3 regions of the Pseudomonas sp. TE31087 genome follow, and region 3 is predicted to be linked to each of the others. Evidence: riboswitches for the same ligand, from Rfam matches in the RefSeq annotation. Region 3 holds a riboswitch; each other region holds the start of a gene.
What was found. Region 3 has a riboswitch for cobalamin ahead of ACZ899_RS03370 (TonB-dependent receptor). Riboswitches for the same ligand answer to the same signal wherever they lie in the genome.
Positions count from the first base shown of each region.

Region 1: another riboswitch for cobalamin. It lies ahead of ACZ899_RS05450 (CbtB domain-containing protein); the one in region 3 lies ahead of ACZ899_RS03370 (TonB-dependent receptor).
Region 2: another riboswitch for cobalamin. It lies ahead of cobO (cob(I)yrinic acid a,c-diamide adenosyltransferase); the one in region 3 lies ahead of ACZ899_RS03370 (TonB-dependent receptor).

Region 1 covers NZ_JBXVNN010000001.1:1,213,697-1,221,228, reverse strand. The annotation lists gene cobW (cobalamin biosynthesis protein CobW) at 1-963, opposite strand, end outside; cobalamin riboswitch at 1,064-1,263, opposite strand; cobalamin riboswitch at 1,323-1,545, shown strand; gene ACZ899_RS05450 (CbtB domain-containing protein) at 1,646-1,831, shown strand; gene ACZ899_RS05445 (CbtA family protein) at 1,842-2,537, shown strand; gene ACZ899_RS05440 (cobalamin biosynthesis protein) at 2,537-2,938, shown strand; gene cobM (precorrin-4 C(11)-methyltransferase) at 2,968-3,720, shown strand; gene ACZ899_RS05430 (DUF1272 domain-containing protein) at 3,786-4,028, shown strand; gene ACZ899_RS05425 (response regulator transcription factor) at 4,202-4,816, shown strand; gene ACZ899_RS05420 (transporter substrate-binding domain-containing protein) at 4,820-7,532, shown strand, end outside.
Region 2 covers NZ_JBXVNN010000001.1:2,794,070-2,801,601, reverse strand. The annotation lists gene ACZ899_RS12585 (hypothetical protein) at 1-385, opposite strand, end outside; cobalamin riboswitch at 540-758, shown strand; gene cobO (cob(I)yrinic acid a,c-diamide adenosyltransferase) at 872-1,483, shown strand; gene ACZ899_RS12575 (cobyrinic acid a,c-diamide synthase CobB) at 1,480-2,775, shown strand; gene bluB (5,6-dimethylbenzimidazole synthase) at 2,772-3,422, shown strand; gene cbiB (adenosylcobinamide-phosphate synthase CbiB) at 3,419-4,327, shown strand; gene cobD (threonine-phosphate decarboxylase CobD) at 4,320-5,312, shown strand; gene ACZ899_RS12555 (cobyric acid synthase) at 5,309-6,763, shown strand; gene cobU (bifunctional adenosylcobinamide kinase/adenosylcobinamide-phosphate guanylyltransferase) at 6,765-7,286, shown strand; gene cobT (nicotinate-nucleotide--dimethylbenzimidazole phosphoribosyltransferase) at 7,283-7,532, shown strand, end outside.
Region 3 covers NZ_JBXVNN010000001.1:713,482-721,013, reverse strand. The annotation lists gene ACZ899_RS03400 (Ig-like domain-containing protein) at 1-1,098, shown strand, start outside; gene ACZ899_RS03395 (SCO family protein) at 1,190-2,155, shown strand; partial or broken gene ACZ899_RS03390 (bifunctional O-acetylhomoserine aminocarboxypropyltransferase/cysteine synthase) at 2,231-3,488, shown strand; gene ACZ899_RS03385 (hypothetical protein) at 3,553-4,326, shown strand; gene ACZ899_RS03380 (carboxymuconolactone decarboxylase family protein) at 4,439-4,783, shown strand; gene ACZ899_RS03375 (GNAT family N-acetyltransferase) at 4,862-5,431, shown strand; cobalamin riboswitch at 5,605-5,809, shown strand; gene ACZ899_RS03370 (TonB-dependent receptor) at 5,917-7,532, shown strand, end outside.

The DNA.
Region 1 (7,532 bases), 500 kb from region 3:
ACGGTCGAAATGCTTGTCGAAGCGGGTGCCCACACCCTGGATCAGCAGGCGCATCGGCTTGCCGGGGATGGCGGCGAAGCCCTTGGCGCGCAGGATGCCGAACTCGGTGACCAGCTGGGTCAGGGCATCGAGCAGCAGGCTCTCGTCGGCCTCGGGCAGGTCGATGGAGATCGAGTCGAAGGCGTCGTGGTCATGGTCGTCATGGTCATCGCCGTCGTGATGCGAGTCGTGATGGGTACGGCGACCGTCGATATGCGCCTCGGATTCGGCGCCCACGCCCAGCAACACTTCCAGCGGCAGGCGGCCGCTGCTGGCCTCGATCACCTTGACCGCCGGCGGCAGTTCCTCGGCCACCTCGGCACGGACCTTGGCCAGGCCCTCGGCGTCGATCAGGTCGGCTTTGTTCAGCACCACCAGATCGGCGCTGGCCAGCTGGTCGGCGAACAATTCATGGAGCGGCGACTCATGGTCGAGGTTCGGGTCGAGCTTGCGCTGGGCGTCGACCTGGTCCGGGTAGGCAGCGAAGGTGCCGGCGGCCACGGCCGGGCTGTCGACCACGGTGATCACCGCGTCGACGGTGCAAGCGTTGCGGATTTCCGGCCACTGGAAGGCCTGTACCAGCGGTTTGGGCAAGGCCAGGCCACTGGTTTCGATAAGGATGTGGTCGAGGTCGCCGCGCCGGGCCACCAACTCGCGCATCACCGGGAAGAATTCTTCCTGCACGGTGCAGCACAGGCAACCGTTGGCCAGTTCGTAGACGCGGCCATTGGCCTCTTCCTCTGTGCAACCGATGCTGCACTGCTTGAGGATCTCGCCGTCGATGCCCAGCTCGCCGAATTCGTTGACGATCACCGCGATGCGGCGGCCCTGGGCGTTGTCGAGCATATGGCGCAGCAAGGTGGTCTTGCCTGAGCCGAGGAAGCCGGTGACGATGGTGACGGGAAGCTTGGCCAGTGTTTTCATGTCGCGATGCCCTTGGCAGCAATGGCGCGGGCATGCAGGACGACAGCCACGGCCATGCCGGCCTGGCGCGTTCGCCACCGGATCACCCCGCCCGGTTGAAAGTCGAAAACGTCACGAGGCAGGTCTCCTGGCTTGCACCGCTGCGGCTCGCTGGCCGGTGGGCCGGCGCCTTCCCGCGCGCCTGCGCAGTGGCTGTGCCGAACCCTTCAGTGCTTACAGTTGCGGGGGCAGCCGCGGCTTGTACCGCGTTCCCGTCTTAGCTCGGGCCAACGCCCGAGAACCTCGCAGCGGCAAGGCTACGCAGTGCCTGCCTGGCGGTCAACCGCCGCGGCGATTGACGCGGGCCCGGCCCCGTGATTTGCTAGCGCATTGCGTTCAGGTGCCCCCACGGGGGTGAAACGGGAAACCGGTGCGTCGCGTCTCCGTTCCAGGAGCCGACAAGGCCGGTGCTGCCCCCGCAACGGTAAGCGAGAGAAGCGTCCGGACCACTGTGCCAGCCTCAAGGCATGGGAAGGTGACGCCATGGAAGGAGCCTTGCTCCACCTCGCGAGCCCGGAGACCGGCCTGACGTGCTCACAGTACACCCCGCGGTGGGCGGGCGTCGTCGTATCACTCGGGCCAGCCGTGCCCGGGGTCGTCGCGCATGCCCGTTGCCACAACAAAAGCAGCAGAGGAACGCGTCATGCCCATCACCAGCGCCAAACACAGTATCGCCACCCCCGTCAGCCTCAGCCAGCGACTGATCGTCGCGGTCGGCGCCAGCCTGCTGGGGCTGTGCCTGGTGTACTTCGCCGGTTTCTCGCACATCGAGGCGGTGCACAATGCCGCCCACGACACCCGCCACAGTGCCGCCTTCCCTTGCCACTGAGTAAATCCGCATGATTACGCGCATCGCCCGTACCGCGGGTTTCAGCGGCCTGCTCGCGGCCCTGTTGCTGACCCTGCTGCAAAGCTTCTGGGTCGCCCCACTGATTCTCCAGGCGGAAACCTACGAATCCACTGCCCCGGTCGCCGAACAGCATGAGCACGGCGACGCCGCAGCGCCCCATGAGCATGAACACAGTGCCGAGGCCTGGGCGCCGGAGGACGGCTGGCAGCGCGTGCTGTCCACTACTGGCGGCAACCTGGTGGTCGCCGTCGGTTTTGCCCTGATCCTGGTCGCCCTCTACAGCCTGCGCGAACCGAACCGCGTGGCCACCGGCGCACTGTGGGGCCTGGCCGGCTTCGCCGTGTTCTGCCTGGCACCGACCCTGGGCCTGCCACCGGAACTGCCCGGCACCGCCGCCGCCGACCTTGGCCAGCGCCAGACCTGGTGGATCGGCACCGCCGCAGCCACCGCCGCCGGCCTGGCGCTGCTGGTGTTCGCCCGGCACTGGTTGTTCAAGGTGCTTGGTGTGGCCCTGCTGGTGATCCCGCACCTGATCGGCGCGCCGCAACCCGCAGTGCATGAAAGCCTGGCGCCGGAAGCCCTCGAGACCCAGTTCAAGATCGCTTCCTGGCTGACCAACGCCGCGTTCTGGCTGGCCCTGGGCCTGCTCAGCGCGTGGCTTTACCGTCGTTCCAGCCAGGCTTGATGCGCGATCTGCCCGTGCAGCCGGCGATGTTCGCCGGCTTTGGTTGCCGCCGTGGTTGCCCGGTCGAGACACTGGCGGTGCTGCTGCGCCAGACGCTCACCCGCCACGCCCTGCCCCTCTCCGCCCTGCGCGCCATTGCCAGCATCGAGCCCAAGGCTCGCGAACCCGGCCTGCTGGCATTGGCCGAGCGCCTCGGGCTGCCTTACATCTGCTTCGACGCCACGCACCTGACGGTCTTCGAGCCGCTGCTCAGCCATCGTTCGGCCACGGTGTACGCCCAGACCGGCTGCTGGGGCGTCGCCGAAAGCACCGCCCTCGCCCTGGCTGGCGAAAACGGCCGCCTGCACGTGCCCAGGCAGGTACTCGGCGGCGCTACCCTCGCCTTGGCGATCGGCGGATAATCCGCGCCATATTTCTGCAAGGAACCCCCATGACGGTTTATTTCATCGGTGCCGGCCCCGGCGATCCGGAGCTGATCACGGTCAAGGGCCAGCGCCTGATCCGCCAGTGCCCGGTGATCATCTACGCAGGCTCCCTGGTCCCCGCCGCCGTACTGGAAGGTCACCAGGCGCACACCGTGATCAACAGTGCCGAACTCCACCTGGAACAGATCGTCGAGGTGATGCGCCAGGCCCACGCCAATGGCGAGGATGTGGCCCGCGTGCACAGCGGCGACCCCAGCCTGTACGGCGCCATCGGCGAACAGATCCGCCACTTGCGCGAACTGGGCATCGGCTACCAGATCGTCCCCGGCGTCACCGCCACCGCCGCCAGTGCCGCGCTGCTCGGTTGCGAGCTGACCTTGCCCGATGTGGCACAGACCGTGATTCTCACCCGCTTTGGCGACAGTTCGCCGATGCCGGCCGGTGAACAATTGGCCGACCTGGCCCGCCACGGCAGTACCCTGGCCATCCACTTGGGCGTGCGCCACCTGGCCCGCATCGTCGATCAGCTGCTGCCACACTATGGCGTCGACTGCCCGATCGCGGTGGTCCATCGTGCCACCTGGCCGGACCAGGACTGGGTCAAGGGCACCCTGGCGGACATCGGCGAACGCGTGGCCGCCAAAGGCTTCCGACGCACCGCGCTGATCCTGGTCGGCCATGTGCTGGGCGACGCGCCGTTCGCCGACTCGGCCCTGTACCGCGCCGGTCATGCCCACCTCTATCGCCCAGGCTCGTGAAACGATTGCCGACCGGGGGCGCGGCGTAGCACACTGGATTTTCCAACTGGACGGAAACCAAGCCCATGCTCGAACTGCGCCCCAACTGCGAATGCTGTGACACCAACCTGCCCGCCAATAGCCCGGATGCACTGATCTGCTCGTTCGAATGCACCTTCTGCCGTGCCTGCAACGACCAGCACTTCCACAACCGCTGCCCGAACTGCGGCGGCCAGCTGGTGATCCGCCCCACCCGTGTCGGCACGGCACTGGACAACAATCCCGCCTCGACACAACGTGTGCACAAGCCGCACGCACCCTGCGCCTGAACCTTCCTTGTAGGACTTTTCTACAGGTTGGTGCAGGTATTTCAACACACCTATACTCGCCTATTACCAAGGCTCCTGAATATCCGTAAGGTGCGCGCTGCCCAGCAAGTCCGCTGCCCAGCGCCTGTAATCGTAGGCTGGAAGCGCGCTGCACTTTGACAGGAGTTACCTGAATGACATCCGTGCTGTTGGTCGATGACCATCACATTGTTCGACTTGCCGTACGCATGCTGCTCGAACGTGAACGCTTCACCGTCGTGGGGGAAACCGGTAAAGGCAAGGAAGCCGCCCGTTTGGCCGAGCAGACCAAGGCGGATGTGGTCATCCTCGATATCGGCCTGCCGGACCTCGACGGCATGGAGGTGATCAAGCGCCTCAAGCTGATCGACCCGCCGCCGCGGATCATGGCCCTGACCGGCCAACCCGCCGACCTTTACGTGCGCCGCTGCATGGACGCCGGCATCTCGGCCTTCGTCAACAAGGACGAAGACCTCGACGCCCTGGTCTTCGCCCTCAAGGCCCTGGTCAAGGGTTACTCGACCTTCCCGCAGATGGCGGTCAACAGCAACACCCTGGAAAGCGAGACCGAGCGCCTGAGGCTACTGTCCAACCGGGAAGTGGAAGTGCTGCGCCGGCTCAGCGCCGGCCAGAGCAACAAACTGATCGGCGAGCAGATGAACCTCAGCGCCAAGACCATCAGCACCTACCGCGGCCGGATCATGGAGAAACTCAAGGTCGAGTCGCTGGTGGAAATGGTCGACCTGGCCAAACGCAACAACGTGGCCTGAGCCATGCACCAGGGGACATCGCTTTGCCTGCTGCTGGTCGCGCTGCTGTCGCTGCCCACCCAGGCGCAAGTGCACAGCGAGCCCCGCCACCTGCTGGCCCGCGCCCTGAGCGTGGCGCCGCCGCTGGCGGTGGCTGCTTCCGACCGGCAGTGGCTCAATGAACGCAGGCGCCTGGTACTGGGCAGCTCGCACCCGGACTACCCGCCCTTCGACATCAACATCAGCCAGGCCGACTACGAGGGCCTGAGCGCCGACTACGCCGGTCTGATCGCCGAACAACTGGGTGTGCCGATCGAGGTGCGCCGTTATACCAGCCGCGCCCAGGCCCTCGACGCGCTGCGTGCGGGCGAAATCGACCTGCTGGGCAGCTCCAATGCCTTCGAAGCCAGTGATGCCGACCTGGTACTGAGCACGCCCTATGCCGACGACCTGCCGGTGATCGTGTCGCGACAGAACCAGAGCCTGCCCGAGGGTGACGACCTGGAAGGCCTGCGCCTGGCCATGGTCGACCATTACCTGCCCATCCACACGGTGCAGCAGCTCTACCCACGCGCGCAGTTGAACCTCTACCGCTCCACCCTCGCCGGTGTCGCCGCGGTGGCACTGGGGCAGGCCGATGTCTACCTGGGCGATGCGATCAGCGCCGACTACGCGATTGCCAAGGGTTTCCAGGAACGGGTCAAGGTCGATCACTTCGTCAAGGCGCCAACCAGCACTTTCGCCTTTGCCCTGGCGCGCGACAACCAACGCCTGCTGCAACTGGTCGACCTCGCCCTGGGACGCATCGCCGACAGTGAGCGACTGAACATCCTGCGACGCTGGACCGGAGGCAGCACCAGTGTCCTGCTCGACCGTCGCCTGGACGCCCTGACGGCCGAGGAGCGCGACTGGATCGCCCGACACAGGCAGATCAAGGTGATGATCAACACCTCTCTCGCGCCGCTGAGCTTTACCGATGCCCAACAGCAACCACGGGGCATCGCCCTGGACTTGCTGGAGCGTATTGGCCTGCGCACCGGCCTGCGCTTCCAGGTCGTCGAGTCGGAATCGTTCGAGGACATGGTCGAGCAGGTTGCCCAGGGCAAGGCCGACATGATCGCTGCCATCGGTTACGGTGTGCTTCGCGCCCAGCGCATGCGCTACAGCCGCCCCTACATGATCAGCCCACGGGTCCTGGTCACCCGCCAGGACGCGCCAGCGCTGGACGCCGTGCAACCTCTGCAAGGCCAACGGGTGGCGTTGCTGCGCGGCTCGCCTTCGCTCGAAGGGCTCGAACGCCAGTACCCAGGCCTGCGCACCGTCGAACGGGAAAACCCCCTGCAACTGATGGAGGCCGTGGCCAACGGTGACGCCGATGTCGCCCTCAGCTCGCAGATCAATGCCACCTACTTCATCAACCAGGTGTTCAACGGCCGGCTCAGGATTGCCGGGTTGCTGGGCGACGAACCGGCGCTGGCGACCTTCGCGGTAAGCCCGACGGAACACCAGTTGCAGGCGATCCTCGACAAGGCGTTGCTGAGCATTCCACCCGACGAGTTGGAGCAACTGGTCAATCGCTGGCGCACCAACACCGTGGTCAGCGACAGTCCCTGGCGCAACTACCGCACCCTGGCCCTGCAGGTCCTGGTACTGGCCGCCCTGCTGCTGACTGGCGTGGTGTTCTGGAACACCTACCTGCGCAAGTTGATCCACCAGCGCAGCGAGGCCCAGCGCGCGCTGCAGGAGCAGCTGGCGCTCAGCCGCGGCCTGCTCGAACAATTGCGCCAGGCCAAGGACGATGCCGAACAGGCCAGCCGGGCGAAGAGCACCTTCCTGGCGGTCATGAGCCATGAGATCCGTACGCCCATGAACGCCGTCATCGGCCTGCTGGAAATGGCCCTGGAGGACAGCCGGCACGGTCATAGCGATCGCCAGGCCCTGGAGGCGGCCCACGACTCGGCGATCGGCCTGCTCGAGCTGATCGGCGATGTGCTGGACATCTCACGCATCGAGTCCGGCCACATGCCCCTGCAACCGGTGGCCATCGACCTGGTCGAGCTGATTCGCTCCACCCTGCGGATCTTCGAGGGCAGCGCCCGCCTCAAGGGGCTGGCACTGCGTGCGGTGCTGCCTGTCGCCCCGGCCTGGGTGCTGGCCGACCCGCTGCGCCTCAAGCAGGTGCTGTCGAACCTGCTGAGCAATGCCATCAAGTTCACCGACCACGGTCAGGTCGACGTATCGTTGCTGATGACCTCGCTCGATGGCGGCCTGCAGCAGGCCAGCTTGCAGATCAAGGACAGCGGCGTAGGCATCGGTGCCAGCGACCAGGCGCGGCTGTTCACCACCTTCTCCCAGGTCGATGGTCGACAGGCGCGCCAGGGTGCCGGCCTGGGGCTGGTGATCAGCCGCGAGCTGTGCGAACTCATGGGGGGCGAACTGACCCTGCACAGTATCGAGGGCCTGGGGACCCAGGTCGATGTCCGCCTCACCCTGCCCGGCGCCGAGCCCAGCGCCGACGCGATGCCCGACAACGCGGTGGTCGTAGCCCTCAGCGGGCCGCTAAAGGTCCTGGTGGTGGACGACTACCCGGCCAACCTGCTGCTGCTGGACAAACAGCTGCGCTTGCTGGGCCACCAGGTGAGCCTCGCCGACCAGGGCAAGGCGGCGCTGGCACTCTGGCAGGCGGATCATTTCGACGTGGTGATCACCGACTGCAGCATGCCGGTCATGGATGGCC
Region 2 (7,532 bases), 2.1 Mb from region 3:
CCTTGAGCTGGCTGCCATAGGCTATCGGCTTGGCCAGGGCGGCGGTTTCCTGCAGGGCCGCCGTCAGGTCGAGGCGGGCGATACGCGGCCAGCGCTGGCCGGCGTGCAGGTACAGCGACTCCTCGGCGCTGCTGATCGACAGGTCGCAGCGCCCATCGCGCTCGCCCTCGTCGCGCTGCTTCTTGCTCATGTGCCGTTCCAACGCCACCAGCTCACCCTGCCAGGCGGCCGCGGCGAGCAGGCCGACGTTGGCGGCGGTGCCGTGCCAGTAGGGTGCCTCGTTGTCGCCCTGCAGCTGGTTGAAGCGGTCGATGCAGTCGACCCAGCGTTCCAGGGCCGGGCGCAGGAACTCCAGGCGCGGGTTGTTGATGATCAGGCCTTGCATGCTGCGCTCTCCTTGTCATTGTGATCGAGGTCAGCCGATAAAGTGGTGGCTATGTGATATCACTGCTTTGAGTGTGGCACAAGCTGGCGGATCGGCCATTGATCCAGGCCAGATCGGCCCTCGTTCGATTGACGCTCCCGATTCAACCCTCTAACCTTCGCGGCGTGTTTCAGGTGCCCTGCGAGCCGCGGTTCGGCAGGGTGAAACTGGGAAGCCGGTGGGCGCCAGCAGGCGCGAGCCCGGCGCTGCCCCCGCAACGGTAGATGAGTCGACGGTTACGCAAGGCCACTGGATTTCCAAGTCCGGGAAGGCGCGTGGCCAGGGCCTGCGCCCGCTCATGAGCCCGGAGACCGGCCTGTCACTGCCAAACGGCATCACGGAGGGTGATGCGCGGTGCGATGTGGCCGTTGCCATGCCCCCTGCGCGCTCCTCGTCTGCCTGCCTTTTATCTGTCGCCGCCGCCGCGACAGCCTGCGGAGACCCCTGATGAGCGAATCCATCGAACGCGACGAACGTCACCTGGCGCGCATGCAGCGCAAGAAGGCGATCATCGACGAGCGCATCGCCAATTCCCCCAACGAATGCGGCCTGCTGCTGGTGCTGACCGGCAATGGCAAGGGCAAGAGCAGCTCGGCCTTCGGCATGCTCGCCCGCGCCCTGGGCCACGGCATGCAATGCGGCGTGGTGCAGTTCATCAAGGGCCGCAACAGTACCGGCGAGGAGCTGTTCTTCCGTCGTTTCCCCGAGCAGGTGCGCTACCACGTGATGGGCGAGGGCTTTACCTGGGAAACCCAGGACCGTCAGCGTGACATCGCCGCCGCCGAAGCCGCCTGGGCGGTGTCGCGGCAGTTGCTGCAGGACCCGTCGATCCAGTTCGTCGTGCTCGATGAGCTGAATATCGCCCTCAAACATGGCTACCTGGACCTCGATCAGGTGCTTTCGGATATCCAGGCCCGTCCACCGATGCAGCATGTGATCGTCACCGGTCGCGCCGCCAAGCCGGAAATGATCGAACTGGCCGACACCGTCACCGAGATGGGCATGCTCAAGCACGCCTTCCAGGCAGGTATCCGCGCGCAGAAGGGCGTCGAACTGTGAGTGAGTCGCGCCAGTGTCCCGCCGTGCTGATCGCGGCCCCGGCCTCGGGCCAAGGCAAGACCACGGTCACCGCCGCCCTGGCTCGCCTGCACCGCAACCTCGGGCGTAAGGTGCGGGTGTTCAAGTGCGGGCCTGACTTTCTCGATCCGATGATCCTGGAGCGCGCCAGCGGCGCGCCGGTCTACCAGCTCGACCTGTGGATGATTGGCGCCGAGGAAAGTCGTCGCCTGTTGTGGGAAGCGGCGGGCGAGGCCGACCTGATCCTGATCGAAGGCGTGATGGGCCTGTTCGACGGTACCCCGTCAAGCGCCGACCTGGCACGCCACTTCGGCGTGCCGGTGCTGGCGGTGATCGACGGCACGGCCATGGCCCAGACCTTCGGCGCCCTGGCCCTGGGCCTGGCGCGCTACCAGCCCGACCTGCCGTTCGCCGGGGTGCTGGCCAACCGGGTCGGCAGCCTGCGCCATGCGCAACTGCTCGAAGGCAGCCTGACCGAAGGCCTGCGCTGGTACGGCGGGTTGTCCCGCGAGCGCGGCATCGAGCTGCCCAGCCGCCACCTCGGCCTGGTCCAGGCCAGCGAGTTGAACGATCTGGATGCTCGACTGGACGCTGCCGCCGAAGCGCTCGGTGCCAGCTGCGATGCCGCGTTGCCGCCACCGGTCAGTTTTGCCGGGCCTGAGCCGGTGAGCGTGACCTCGTCGCTGACCGGGGTGCGCATCGGCGTGGCCCGCGACGAAGCCTTTGCGTTCACCTACGGTGCCAACCTCGACCTGCTGCGCGGCCTCGGTGCGCAGCTGGAGTTCTTCTCGCCGGTGCATGATCGCGAGCTTCCCGTGGTGGACAGCCTCTACCTGCCCGGCGGCTACCCTGAGCTGCATCACCAGGCCCTGGCCGCCAACGCGCCGATGCTGGAGGCGATCCGCGCCCATCATGCCGCCGGCAAGCCGCTGCTGGCCGAGTGCGGTGGCATGCTCTACCTGCTCGACGCACTGACCGACGTGGCGGGCGAGCGCGCCGCGCTGCTGGGCCTGCTGCCGGGCGAGGCAACCATGCAGAAGCGCCTGGCGGCCCTGGCCCTGCAGGCGGTCGAACTGCCTGAAGGCACCCTGCGTGGCCACACCTACCACCATTCGCTGACCAGCACCGAGCTGGCGCCGATCGCCCGTGGCCTGAGCCCCAACGGTGGGCGGGGCAACGAGGCGGTCTATCGCCTGGGGCGCCTGACCGCCTCCTACGTGCACTTCTATTTCCCCTCCAACCCCGATGCGGCGGCGGCGCTGCTGCGACCATGAGCCGACACGCCTACAGCGAAGCCGAACGCCAGGCCATCTACCGGGCCATTGGCGAACGCCGCGACATGCGCCATTTCGCCGGGGGCGAGGTGGCCCCCGAGTTGCTCGGGCGCCTGCTCGCCGCCGCCCATCAGGCACCCAGCGTGGGCCTGATGCAGCCGTGGCGCTTCATCCGTATCAGCCAGCGTGCATTGCGCGAGCGGATCCAGGCGCTGGTGGAGCAGGAGCGGGTACGCACCGCCGAGGCCCTGGGCGAGCGCTCCGATGAATTCATGAAGCTCAAGGTCGAAGGCATCAACGACTGCGCCGAAGTGCTGGTGGCGGCGTTGATGGACAAGCGCGAGGCGCACGTCTTCGGTCGCCGCACCTTGCCCGAGATGGACCTGGCCTCGCTGGCCTGCGCCATCCAGAACCTGTGGCTGGCGGCGCGTGCCGAAGGGCTGGGCATGGGCTGGGTGTCGCTGTTCGACCCCCAGGCCCTGGCCGAGCTGCTGGGCATGCCCGCCGGCGCCAAGCCCATGGCGGTGCTGTGCCTGGGGCCGGTGACCGAGTTCTATCCGGCACCGATGCTGGTACTGGAAGACTGGGCCGAGCAACGACCGTTGAGCGAGATGCTGTACGAAAACCATTGGGGAGAGCGTCCATGAGCGTGGCCTTGCTGACCGTGGCGGGCGTGGCCCTGGATGCGCTGCTGGGCGAGCCGCGTCGACGTCATCCGCTGGTGGGTTTCGGCAACTTCGCCTCGCGCCTGGAACAACGCTTCAACGCCGGCGGGCGCGGCTGGCGCAGCCATGGCGTTACCGCGTGGTTCCTGGCCGTGGTGCCGCTGACTCTGCTGGCGCTGATCCTGTCGTGGCTACCGTATATCGACTGGCTGGTGGATGTGCTGGCGCTGTACTGCGCCCTGGGCCTGCGCAGCCTGGGCGAGCATGTGCTGCCGGTGGCCCAGGCGCTGCGCCAGGGCGACCTGGCCGAGGCGCGGCGGCGCGTCGGTTACCTGGTCAGCCGCGAGACCCGCGAGCTGGACGAGCCCGCCGTGGCCCGGGCGGCTACCGAGTCGGTGTTGGAGAACGGCAGCGACGCGGTGTTCGCCGCGCTGTTCTGGTTCGTCGTGGCCGGCGCGCCGGGGGTGGTGCTGTATCGCCTGAGCAATACCCTGGACGCGATGTGGGGCTATCGTAACGAGCGCTTCGAGCGCTTTGGCTGGTGCGCGGCGCGCATCGACGATGGCCTGAACTATATTCCCGCCAGGCTGGTGGCGCTGACCTATGCGCTGCTGGGCAAGACCCGCCTGGCCCTGGCCTGCTGGCGCAGCCAGGCGCCGCTGTGGGACAGCCCGAACGCCGGCCCGGTGATGGCGGCGGGGGCCGGTGCGTTGGGCGTGGAGCTGGGCGGCCCGGCGGTGTATCACGGCGAGTTGCACGAACGGCCGCGCCTGGGTGAAGGGTCAATGGCCGACGCCGATGCCATCGAGCGCGGCTGGAGCCTGGTGCAGCGCGGCGTGTGGCTGTGGGTGCTGTTGATCTGCGTGGGAGCCTATCTGAATGCTTGAACACGGTGGCCGCCTGCTGCGGGCGGTGAAACAGTACGCCATCCCTCGGGAGCAGTGGCTCGACCTGTCCAGCGGTATCGCGCCATGGCCTTACCCGATACCGCCGATTCCGCTGGAGGCCTGGGCCCGCCTGCCGGAGACCGAGGATGGCCTGGAGGCGGCGGCGCGGCAGTACTACGGCGCGCAGCCGTTGCTGGCGGTGGCCGGTTCCCAGGCGGCGATCCAGGCCTTGCCGTACTTGCGCCCGGTCGGGCGGGTCGGGGTCCTGTCGCCGTGCTATGCCGAGCATCCGCATGCCTGGGCACGGGCAGGGCACACGCTGGTCGAACTGGACGAGACCGAGGTCGAGGACGTGCTCGACAGCCTCGACGTGCTGGTGCTGGTCAACCCCAACAACCCCACTGGCCGCCGGGTGACCCGCGAACGCCTGCTGGCCTGGCATACGCGCCTGGCCGAGCGCGGTAGCTGGCTGCTGGTGGACGAAGCCTTCATGGACAACACGCCCGAACACAGTGTGGTCGATCAGGCTGGGCAACCGGGCTTGATCGTGTTGCGCTCGTTCGGCAAGTTCTTCGGCCTGGCCGGCGTGCGGCTGGGGTTTGTCGTCGCCCAGGTGGATGTGCTGCGACGCCTGGCCGAGGCACTCGGGCCCTGGACCGTCAGCGGCCCGACCCGTGTGCTGGGGCAGGCGTGTTTTGCCGACGACGCGGCGCACCAGGCACAAATTGCCCGTTGCGCCCAGGCCAGCCAGCGTATGGCCACCTTGCTTGATGGTGCAGGCCTGCCACCCAGCGGTGGCTGCGACCTGTTCCAGTACGTGCGTGATGAGCGTGCCGCGCACCTGCATGAATTTCTCGCCCGCCGTGGCATCCTGGTGCGCTTGTTCGAGCAGCCGCCCGCGCTGCGTTTCGGCCTGCCTGCCACGGCGGCGGACGAACAACGTCTGGCCCAGGCCCTGGCGGACTACCAGAAGGAATCGGCATGACCACCCTCATGGTGCAAGGCACCACCTCCGATGCCGGCAAGAGCACGCTGGTCACCGCCCTGTGCCGCTGGCTGCTGCGCCAGGGCGTTGCCGTGGTGCCGTTCAAGCCGCAGAACATGGCCCTCAACAGCGCCGTGACCGCCGACGGCGGCGAGATCGGCCGCGCCCAGGCGGTGCAGGCCCAGGCCTGCCGGCTGGCGCCGCACACCGACATGAACCCGGTGCTGCTCAAGCCCAACAGCGATACTGGTGCCCAGGTGATCGTCCATGGCCGCGCGGTGACCAGCATGAACGCCGTCGCCTACCACGACTACAAGGCCATCGCCATGCAGGCGGTGCTGGCGTCCCACGAGCGCCTGAGCGCAGCCTATCCGGTAGTGATGGTCGAAGGTGCCGGCTCCCCGGCGGAGATCAACCTGCGGGCCGGCGACATCGCCAACATGGGCTTCGCCGAGGCGGTCGACTGCCCGGTGATCCTGGTGGCCGATATCAACCGGGGCGGCGTGTTCGCCCACCTGGTCGGCACCCTGGAGCTGCTGTCGGCAAGCGAACAGGCGCGGGTCAAGGGCTTTGTCATCAACCGTTTCCGTGGCGACATCGCCTTGCTGCAACCGGGCCTGGACTGGCTGGAGCAGCGCACCGGCAAGCCAGTGCTGGGGGTGCTGCCCTATGTCACCGACCTGCACCTGGAGGCCGAGGACGGTATCGATACCCGCCAGGGGACGAAGGGCGAGCGCGTGCTCAAGGTGATCGTCCCGGTGCTGCCGCGGATCAGCAACCACACCGACTTCGACCCGCTGCGCCTGCATCCGCAGGTGGACCTGCAGTTCATCGGCCCGGGCCAGCCGATCCCGCCCGCCGACCTGATCATCCTGCCAGGCTCCAAGAGCGTGCGCGGCGACCTGGCGCAACTGCGCGAGCGTGGCTGGGACACCGCCATCGCCCGGCACCTGCGCTACGGCGGCAAGCTCATCGGCATTTGCGGCGGCCTGCAGATGCTCGGCGAGCAGGTGCATGACCCACTGGGCCTGGAAGGGCCCGCCGGCTCCAGCGCGGGCCTCGGCCTGCTGGCCTACAGCACCGTGCTGGAGGCCGAGAAGCAACTGCGCAATGTCACAGGCACGCTGTACCTCGAACAGAGCCCGGTGTCGGGTTACGAGATCCATGCCGGTGTCACTCAGGGGCCGGCGCTGGAGCGTCCGGCGGTGCAACTGGCCGATGGCCGTGCCGACGGCGCCATAAGCGCCGACGGACAGATCCTCGCCACCTACCTGCATGGCCTGTTCGAGGGCAGCCAGTCGTGCGCCGCGCTGCTGCGCTGGGCAGGTTTGGCCGATGTGCAGCCCATCGACTACGAGGCCCTGCGCGAACGCGATATCGAGCGCCTGGCCGACCTGGTCGAGCAGCACCTGGACACCGCGCGCCTGCGCCAACTGTGTGGAGTCGTCTGACATGCGCAACCTGATCCTCGGCGGCGCCCGTTCGGGCAAGAGCCGCCTGGCCGAGCAACTGGCCGAGGCCAGCGGCCTGTCGGTGACCTACATCGCCACCAGCCGGCCGCTGGATGGCGAGATGAATGAACGCGTGCGCCTGCACCGCGAGCGCCGTCCGGCCCATTGGGGGCTGGTGGAGGAGCCCGTGGCGCTGGCTGATGTGCTGCGTGCCGAAGCCGCCGAAGGACGCTGTCTGCTGGTGGACTGCCTGACCCTGTGGCTGACCAACCTGCTGATGCTCGAGGATGACCTGCGCTTGGCGCAGGAGCGCGACGCACTGCTCGAGTGCCTGGCGCAGTTGCCGGGCACTGTCATCCTGGTCAGCAACGAAACCGGCCTGGGCGTGGTGCCCATGGGTGAACTGACCCGTCGCTACGTCGACCTGGCGGGCACGCTGCACCAGGCTGTGGCCGAACGCTGCCAGCGCGTGGTGTTGACCGTGGCCGGCCTCCCTCTCATGCTCAAAGGACCTGCCCTATGACCCAGATGTGGTGGCGTGATGCCTGCCAACCCCTCGACACCGCCGCCATGGACCAGGCCCGCGCCCGTCAGCAGCAACTGACCAAGCCGGCCGGCTCCCTCGGCCAGCTCGAAGACCTTGCAATCCGCCTGGCCGGCCTGCAAGGGCGCGAGCGTCCCAGCCTGGAACGCATCGCCATCACGGTCTTTGCCGGTGACCATGGCGTGGTGGAGGAGGGCATCTCCGCCTATCCACAGGCGGTGACCG
Region 3 (7,532 bases):
ATCAAGACCGACGGCGGCTTTGGCTTCACCATGGACCCACGGCGTATCAGCGCCGCCCCGCAACTGGCCAACGAAGCCACCGACGCTGGCTTCAGCGGCGATGGCACCCTGGAAGTGTGGAAGATCAAGAACGGCGGCAACGGCTGGAGCCACCCGGTGCACGTGCACTTCGAGGAAGGGGTGATCCTCAGCCGCGACGGCAAGGCGCCGCCGGAATGGGAAAAATGGGCGCGCAAGGACGTGTACCGCATCGGCGCGGATGCTGATTCGTCGGAAGAAGTGGAAATGGCCATTCGCTTCCGCGAGTTCGCCGGCACCTACATGGAGCACTGCCACAACACCCAGCACGAGGACACCTCGATGCTGCTGCGCTGGGACCTGGAACACCCCGGCCAGTTCCAGATGATGCCGACGCCGCTGCCCGGCTGGGATGGCGTGGAATACATCAACTCCGCCGCCCTGCCGACCTTCCGCACTGCCAGCAGTGGCCCCGGCAACGACAGCAACAAGCCGCCGGTGGCGGTGAACGACAGCGCCGCGACCATGGCCGGCAAGCCGATCGTGCTCAACGTGCTGGCCAACGACACCGATCCCGACGGCAACCTGCCGCTGAGCATCAGCAGCCTGGCTCAGCCCGACTCCGGCCAGGGCACGGTGAGCAGCAACGGCACCCAGCTGACCTATACCCCCCCGGCCACGGTCGCCACGGCATTCACCGCCAGCTTCACCTATGCCGCGCGCGACGCCAAGGGCCTCGAGTCGCTGGCGCCGGCCACGGTGAGCATTGCGGTCTCGCCGGCGGTACCGATGGACCAGATCCAGGTCAGCAGCGCCACGGTACAGTTGCGCAGCAACAGCCGCTGGACCTGGGAAATCGCCGGGACCACCTCGGTGGCCGCCGGCAACAGTATCCGGGTCTCCACCAACACCACCAGCGGGCCGCTCGACCTGGGCCTGGCGACCCTGACCACCAGCGGCAGCGGCGCGCGCTGGAAGTTGTCGGTGACCACTACTGGCAGCGGCCCGGCCTCGCCACCGGCGGTGACGGTGAAGTCGGCGCTGGGGCAGAGCGTGACGGTGCCGCTGAGTATCCGTTGATATCGCCAAGACCACACTGGGGATTGGCGTGGGAGCGGGCTTGCCCGCCCCCACGCTGTCCTTGCCTGTCCCCTGACCAGAGGGTAGAACCATGCCCCGCCTCTGCCGCCTGCTGCTCCTGCTGCTGCTCCCCCTCAGCCTTGCCTGGTCGCTCCCCCCCAGCACCCGCGCAACGCCCTCCACACCCTGGGGCGCCGACTACTTCCCCAACATCCCCCTGCTCACCCAGGACGGCCAACAGGTGCGCTTCTTCGACGACCTGATCAAGGACAAGGTGGTGGCCATCAACTTCATCTTCACCGGCTGCGGCGACTCCTGCCCGGTGGAAACCGCGCGCCTGCGCCAGGTGCAGAAGCTGCTGGGCGAGCGCGTCGGCCAGGACATCTTCATCTACTCGATCAGCATCGACCCCTACAACGACACCCCCGCCACCCTCAAGCGCTACGCCGAGAAGTTCGCCATCGGCCCCGGCTGGACCTTGCTCACTGGCGAAGCCGCCGACATCGAGCAACTGCGCCGCAGCCTCGGGCTGTACATCGAGGGCCTGGAGAACGGCCGCAGCAAGGACCACAACCTCAGCCTGATCATCGGCAACCAGGCCACCGGCCGCTGGATGAAGGCCTCGCCCTTCGAAAGCCCGTACATCCTCGCCGACCGCCTGGCCAACAGCCTGCACAACTGGAAGACCGCCAGCGCCCAGCGCCGCGACTACACCCAGGCCCCGGATATCCGCCCGCCGAGCGCCGGCGAACAACTGTTCCGTACCCGCTGCTCGTCATGCCATACCCTGGGTGATGCCGAGCCCGGTGCCACCCGTGGCATCGGCCCGGACCTGCTGGGGGTGACCCGTCAGCGGGATGAACAGTGGCTCAAGCGCTGGCTGAAGGAGCCGGATCGGATGCTGGCGGAGCAAGACCCGCTGGCAATGCTGTTGTACGCGCAGTACAACCAGCTGGCGATGCCCAACATGCGCCTGGGGGAAACCGAGGTGGCCGCGCTGATCAGCTATCTCGAGGAAGAAACACAACGGCGCCAGGTGCCCTCGGCGCAACGTTGAATCTCGACCCTTGACCGCCAGCGCCGCCCCAGCCCATGCTCAACCGCTTCCATCCCACGCTCAAGGAACGACCGCATGAAGCTGGAAACACTCGCCATCCACGCGGGCTTCAGCCCCGACCCGACCACCAAGGCAGTGGCCGTGCCGATCTACCAGACCACCTCTTTCGCCTTCGACGACACCCAGCACGGCGCCGACCTGTTCGACCTCAAGGTCGCGGGCAACATCTACTCGCGCATCATGAACCCCACCAACGACGTCCTCGAGCAACGCATGGCCGCCCTCGAGGGCGGGGTCGGCGCGCTGGCCGTGGCCTCGGGCATGGCCGCCATCACCTACGCCATCCAGACCGTCGCCGAAGCTGGTGACAACATACGGCGGCACCTACAACCTGCTGGCCCACACCCTGCCGCGCATGGGCATCACCACCCGCTTCGCCGCCCACGACGACATCGCCGCCCTCGAGGCCCTGATCGACGCGCGCACCAAGGCAGTGTTCTGCGAGTCGATCGGCAACCCCGCCGGCAACATCGTCGATATCGCCGCGCTGGCCGAGGCAGCCCACCGCCATGGCGTGCCGCTGATCGTCGACAACACCGTGGCCACGCCGATTCTCTGCCGCCCGTTCGAGCACGGCGCCGATATCGTCGTGCACTCGCTGACCAAGTACATCGGCGGCCACGGCACCAGCATCGGCGGCATCGTCATCGACTCGGGCACATTCCCCTGGGCCGACCACAAGCAGCGTTTCGCCCTGCTCAATACTCCCGACCCGTCCTACCACGGCGTCACCTACACCGAAGCCTTCGGCCCCGCCGCCTTCATCGGTCGCTGCCGCGTGGTGCCGCTGCGCAACACCGGCGCCGCGCTGTCGCCATTCAATGCCTTCCTGATCCTGCAAGGCCTGGAGACCCTGGCCCTGCGCATGGAGCGCCATACCGAGAATGCGCTCAAGGTCGCCCGCTACCTGCAGGAACACGACCAGGTGGCCTGGGTGAAATATGCCGGCCTGCCCGACCACCCCGAGCACCAACTGGCCCGGCGCTACACCGGCGGCAAGCCGGCGGCGATCCTGTCGTTCGGCATCAAGGGCGGCCAGGCCGCCGGGGCGCGCTTCATCGATGCGCTGCAACTGGTGGTGCGCCTGGTCAACATCGGCGACGCCAAGTCGCTGGCCTGCCACCCCGCCTCCACCACCCATCGTCAACTCAACGACGAAGAGCTGGAGAAGGCCGGCGTACCGCGCGACATGGTGCGCCTGTCGATCGGCATCGAGCACAGCGACGACATCATCGCCGACCTCGCCCAGGCCCTTGAGGCCAGCCGCGGCTGATCGACCCGCGCCCCACCCAATGCCGACGGCGGGCGCGTACCCTGCAGAACCGGAACCTCGCGTAATGACCCTTTTCTACCTGAAACTCCTGGTCACCCCGCTGCTGATGTGGGCCATCTCCCTCGCCTCGCGGCGCTGGGGCGGACTGCTCGGCGGGCTGCTGTCCGGTCTGCCGATCACCTCGGCCCTGGTGATGACCTTCCTGTGCCTGGAGCAAGGCACGGGCTTCGCCCTGGGCGCGGTGCCCGGCGCGCTGGGTGGGTTGGCGGCGGTGCAGGCCACCTACGCCTTCTACCTGTTCGCCACGCGCAGGGTCGATATCGCCCCGGCCGTGCTGCTGGCGATCCTGTTCTACGGCCTGGCGGCCTATGCCTTCACCCACTGGGGTGGGCTTTACCTGTCGGTGGCCGTGGCGCTGCTGCTGATCGGCGTGCTGATCCGTGCCAGTGGCCGCGAGCCCAGGCCCGACACCCTCGCCCGTCCCCGACAGCGGTATTGGGAGATTCCCTTGCGCATGGTATCGGCCACCTCGCTGCTGATGATCACCACCAGCCTGGCCAGCTGGCTGGGGCCGGCCACCAGCGGCATGCTGGCGCCAATACCGGTGATCGCCTGGCCGCTGGTGGTGTTCGCCCATGTGCAGGGCGGCCGAGCCGGGATGGCGGCGATGGTGCGGGGCAATGCCATTGGTGCGCTGGGAGTGATTGCATTCTACCTGGCGATGGCGGGGTTGCTGGAGCGATTGGGGGTTGCCGTGACCATCGGCCTCGCCATGGGCCTGGCAGTGGCACTGACCGTAGCGTTGGCGGCGGCGCTGCGCCGGGTACCGACTGATTGACCAGTGATTCGAACAGGTCCCGGGTTTGATCCATCCTCCCTGGGGCCAGCCCCTCCAGCGAAATATCGACTAGCCTGAATGCTCCTGTTGCCAACCTGACAAGGTGAAGACGATGAGCATGATGGACTGGGACGCCTACCGTAAGCAGTTGATGGCCGGCATCGGCGATCTCAAGCAACTCTCACCCGATACCGTGGCCGGCTACGCGACCGCCAGCGGCGCCGGGGCCAAGACCAATCACCTGGACGCCAAGACCCGTGAGCTGATCTCATTGGCCGTCGCCGTCACCACCCGCTGCGACGGCTGCATTGCCGTGCATTCGCAGCAGGCGGTCAAGCACGGCGCCACCCGCGAGGAGATCGCCGAGGCCCTGGGCGTGGCGGTGGCAATGAACGCCGGCGCCGCGCTGGTCTACTCGGCCAGGGCGCTGGACGCCGTGGGCAAGACTGGCGCCTGAAACTTCATGGCGCCGCCGCCCTTGCGCGACGGCGCCGCGACACCCAGACTTGGCGGTTCAGCCCGTGCAGGAACCACCATGATCCAGATCCGCCCCATGACCCCGGAAGACTTCGAACGCTTCTGGCCGACCTTCCAGGCCATTGTCCAGGCCCGCCAGACCTACGCCTTCGACCCGGCCCTGGACGTCGACCAGGCGCGTCGGTTGTGGCTGGAAACCCCGTTGCGCACCCTGGTGGCCGAGGACGACGGCGTGCTGCTCGGCTCCTACTTCCTCAAGGCCAATGCCGCCGGCCCCGGCGGGCATGTCGGCAACTGCGGCTACATGGTCTGCGAGCAGGCCCGCGGCCGGGGCGTGGCCAGGCTGATGTGCGAGCACTCGCAGAAGCTGGCGCGCCAGGAGGGCTTCCTGGCCCTGCAGTTCAATTCGGTGGTGGCCAGCAACGAGGTGGCGGTGGCGCTGTGGCACAAGCTCGGCTTCGAGACCGTCGGCCGCCTGCCCAGGGCTTACCGCCATGCCGAGCTGGGCCTGGTGGACTGCCTGGTGATGTACAAGTGGCTGGCCGACGAGCCGGTGGTGGAAAAGCCGGCGCTGCTGATCGGACGCAAGAATATCGAGGCGCGAGTTTCGCGTCGGCGCGGGCGCTGAACCCATCGCGGGGCAAGCCCGCTCCCACGATCCGATTGCCTGGAGCTGCCAGGGTATCGCCGTGGGAGCGGGCTTGCCCCGCGATCAGCGACAACGCAATTGCAGCTAACCCATTGCCCCACCAGATATTTTCCTGCCACCCAGGCGATTGACTCGCCACCCGTTCGATGGTCAGATGCGCGCCAGTTTCAGGTGTCCTGCGCCGCCGCGCGCAGGGTGAAACGGGAAGCCGGTGCGTCGTTGTCACGACAAGTCCGGCGCTGCCCCCGCAACGGTAAGCGAGCGAATCCTTCGACAGACCACTGTGCGCACGCATGGGAAGGTGAAGGCTTCATGCTCCTCGCAAGCCCGGAGACCGGCCTGAGGCTTCATTTGGCAACCCGCGGTGGGCGGGCGCAGGCCGGTATCCGCGCGCGCCTGCGTGCGCGCTTCGCCGTTGCGTGTTTTCCACCGGGATCCATTCCTTCCTGCAGCAGTGGAACGACATGTCCCGATTCAACAAGCTTCACACCCTGGCGGCCTGCCTGGCCGTGTCCCTGCCAGCACTGGCCGACGACCATGAAGTGGCGCCCCTCACCCTGCCCTCCACGGCGATCACCGACACCCGCGAGCCACAGGTCATCGACCTGGCCACGCCAACCCCGGCCGGCTCGCGCCTGAACCTCAGCGCCCTGGACACCCCGGCCAGCACCAGCAGCCTGACCGAGGCGCAGATCCAGCAGCGCAACAACCTCACCGTGCAGGACGCCGTGACCCGCTCGCCGGGCCTGACCTTCATCGGCACACCGGGCGACGGCGGTACCGGCCTGTCGGCCCGGGGCTTCACCGGGCAGAGTTCGGTGATGACCCTGTTCGACGGCTCGCGCCTGTACGCCGGCGCCGGCACCCTGACCTTCCCGGTCGACCCGTGGATGGTCGAGCGCATCGACGTGATCCGCGGCCCCGCCTCGGTGCTGTACGGCGAAGGCGCCACCGGCGCGGTGGTCAACGTGGTGCCGAAGAAGCCGTTCGCCGGTGACATCCGCAACCACCTGCGCCTGGGCTACGGCTCCTGGGACCGCCAGCAACTGGGCCTGGACAGCGGCGGCAGCCTGAGCGAGCGGCTGAGCTACCGCGTGACCCTCAACCAGCAGGCCGGCAACGGCTGGGTCGACCGCACCGACTCGCGCAGCCTGGCCCTCAGCGCCGCCCTGCGCTTCGATGCCAGCGACGACCTGAGCTTCACCCTCGCCCACGAACGCGGCGATGCGCAACCAGCCAACTACTACGGCACCCCGCTGATCGACGGGCACCTGCGCAGCAGCGTGCGCCGCAAGAACTACAACGTCAGCAACGACGAACAGCGCTACCACGACGAGTGGACGCGCCTGACCACCGACTGGACCCTCAGCGACAGTGTCAGCGCCAGCAACCAGCTCTACTACATCAAGAGCCGCCGCCAGTGGCGCAACGCCGAGTCCTACGCCTGGGACGCCGCCAACGGCGTGATCCAGCGCGGCAGCTTCTTCGAGATTCGCCATAACCAGGAGCAGCTCGGCGATCGCCAGAGCTTTACCTTCGACCATGGCCTGTTCGGCCTGACCAGCAAGACCGTGGTCGGCGCCGAATACAACCGCATCCGCTTCAACGTCGACAGCAACTCGCCCTACAGCGATGGCAGCAGCGACCCGCTCGACCCGTGGCATCCGGCTCCGGGCGGTTTCCACAGCCTCAGCCCGACCCGCGCGCAGACGCTGTCCAAGGTCGACACCTTCGCCCTGTTCGCCGAGAACCGCACCCAGCTGAGCGACCGCCTCGCGCTGGTCACCGGCATCCGCCGCGACCAGAACCACATCGACCGTGACGACCTGGTCAACAACGCCCGCAGCGACCGCAGCCTGCAAGGCGGCAACTGGCGCGCCGGGCTGGTGTACGCGCTCACCGACGACCTGTCGCTGTACGGGCAGTACTCCACCAGCGAGGACGGCGTCGGCGACCTGCTCACCCAGCGCCCGAACAAGCGCCTGGAGCTGACCGAAGCGAAGCAGACCGAGATCGGCCTCAAGCAACGTTTCTGGGATACCCGTGGCGAGTGGACGCTGGCGGCCTATCACATCGTCAA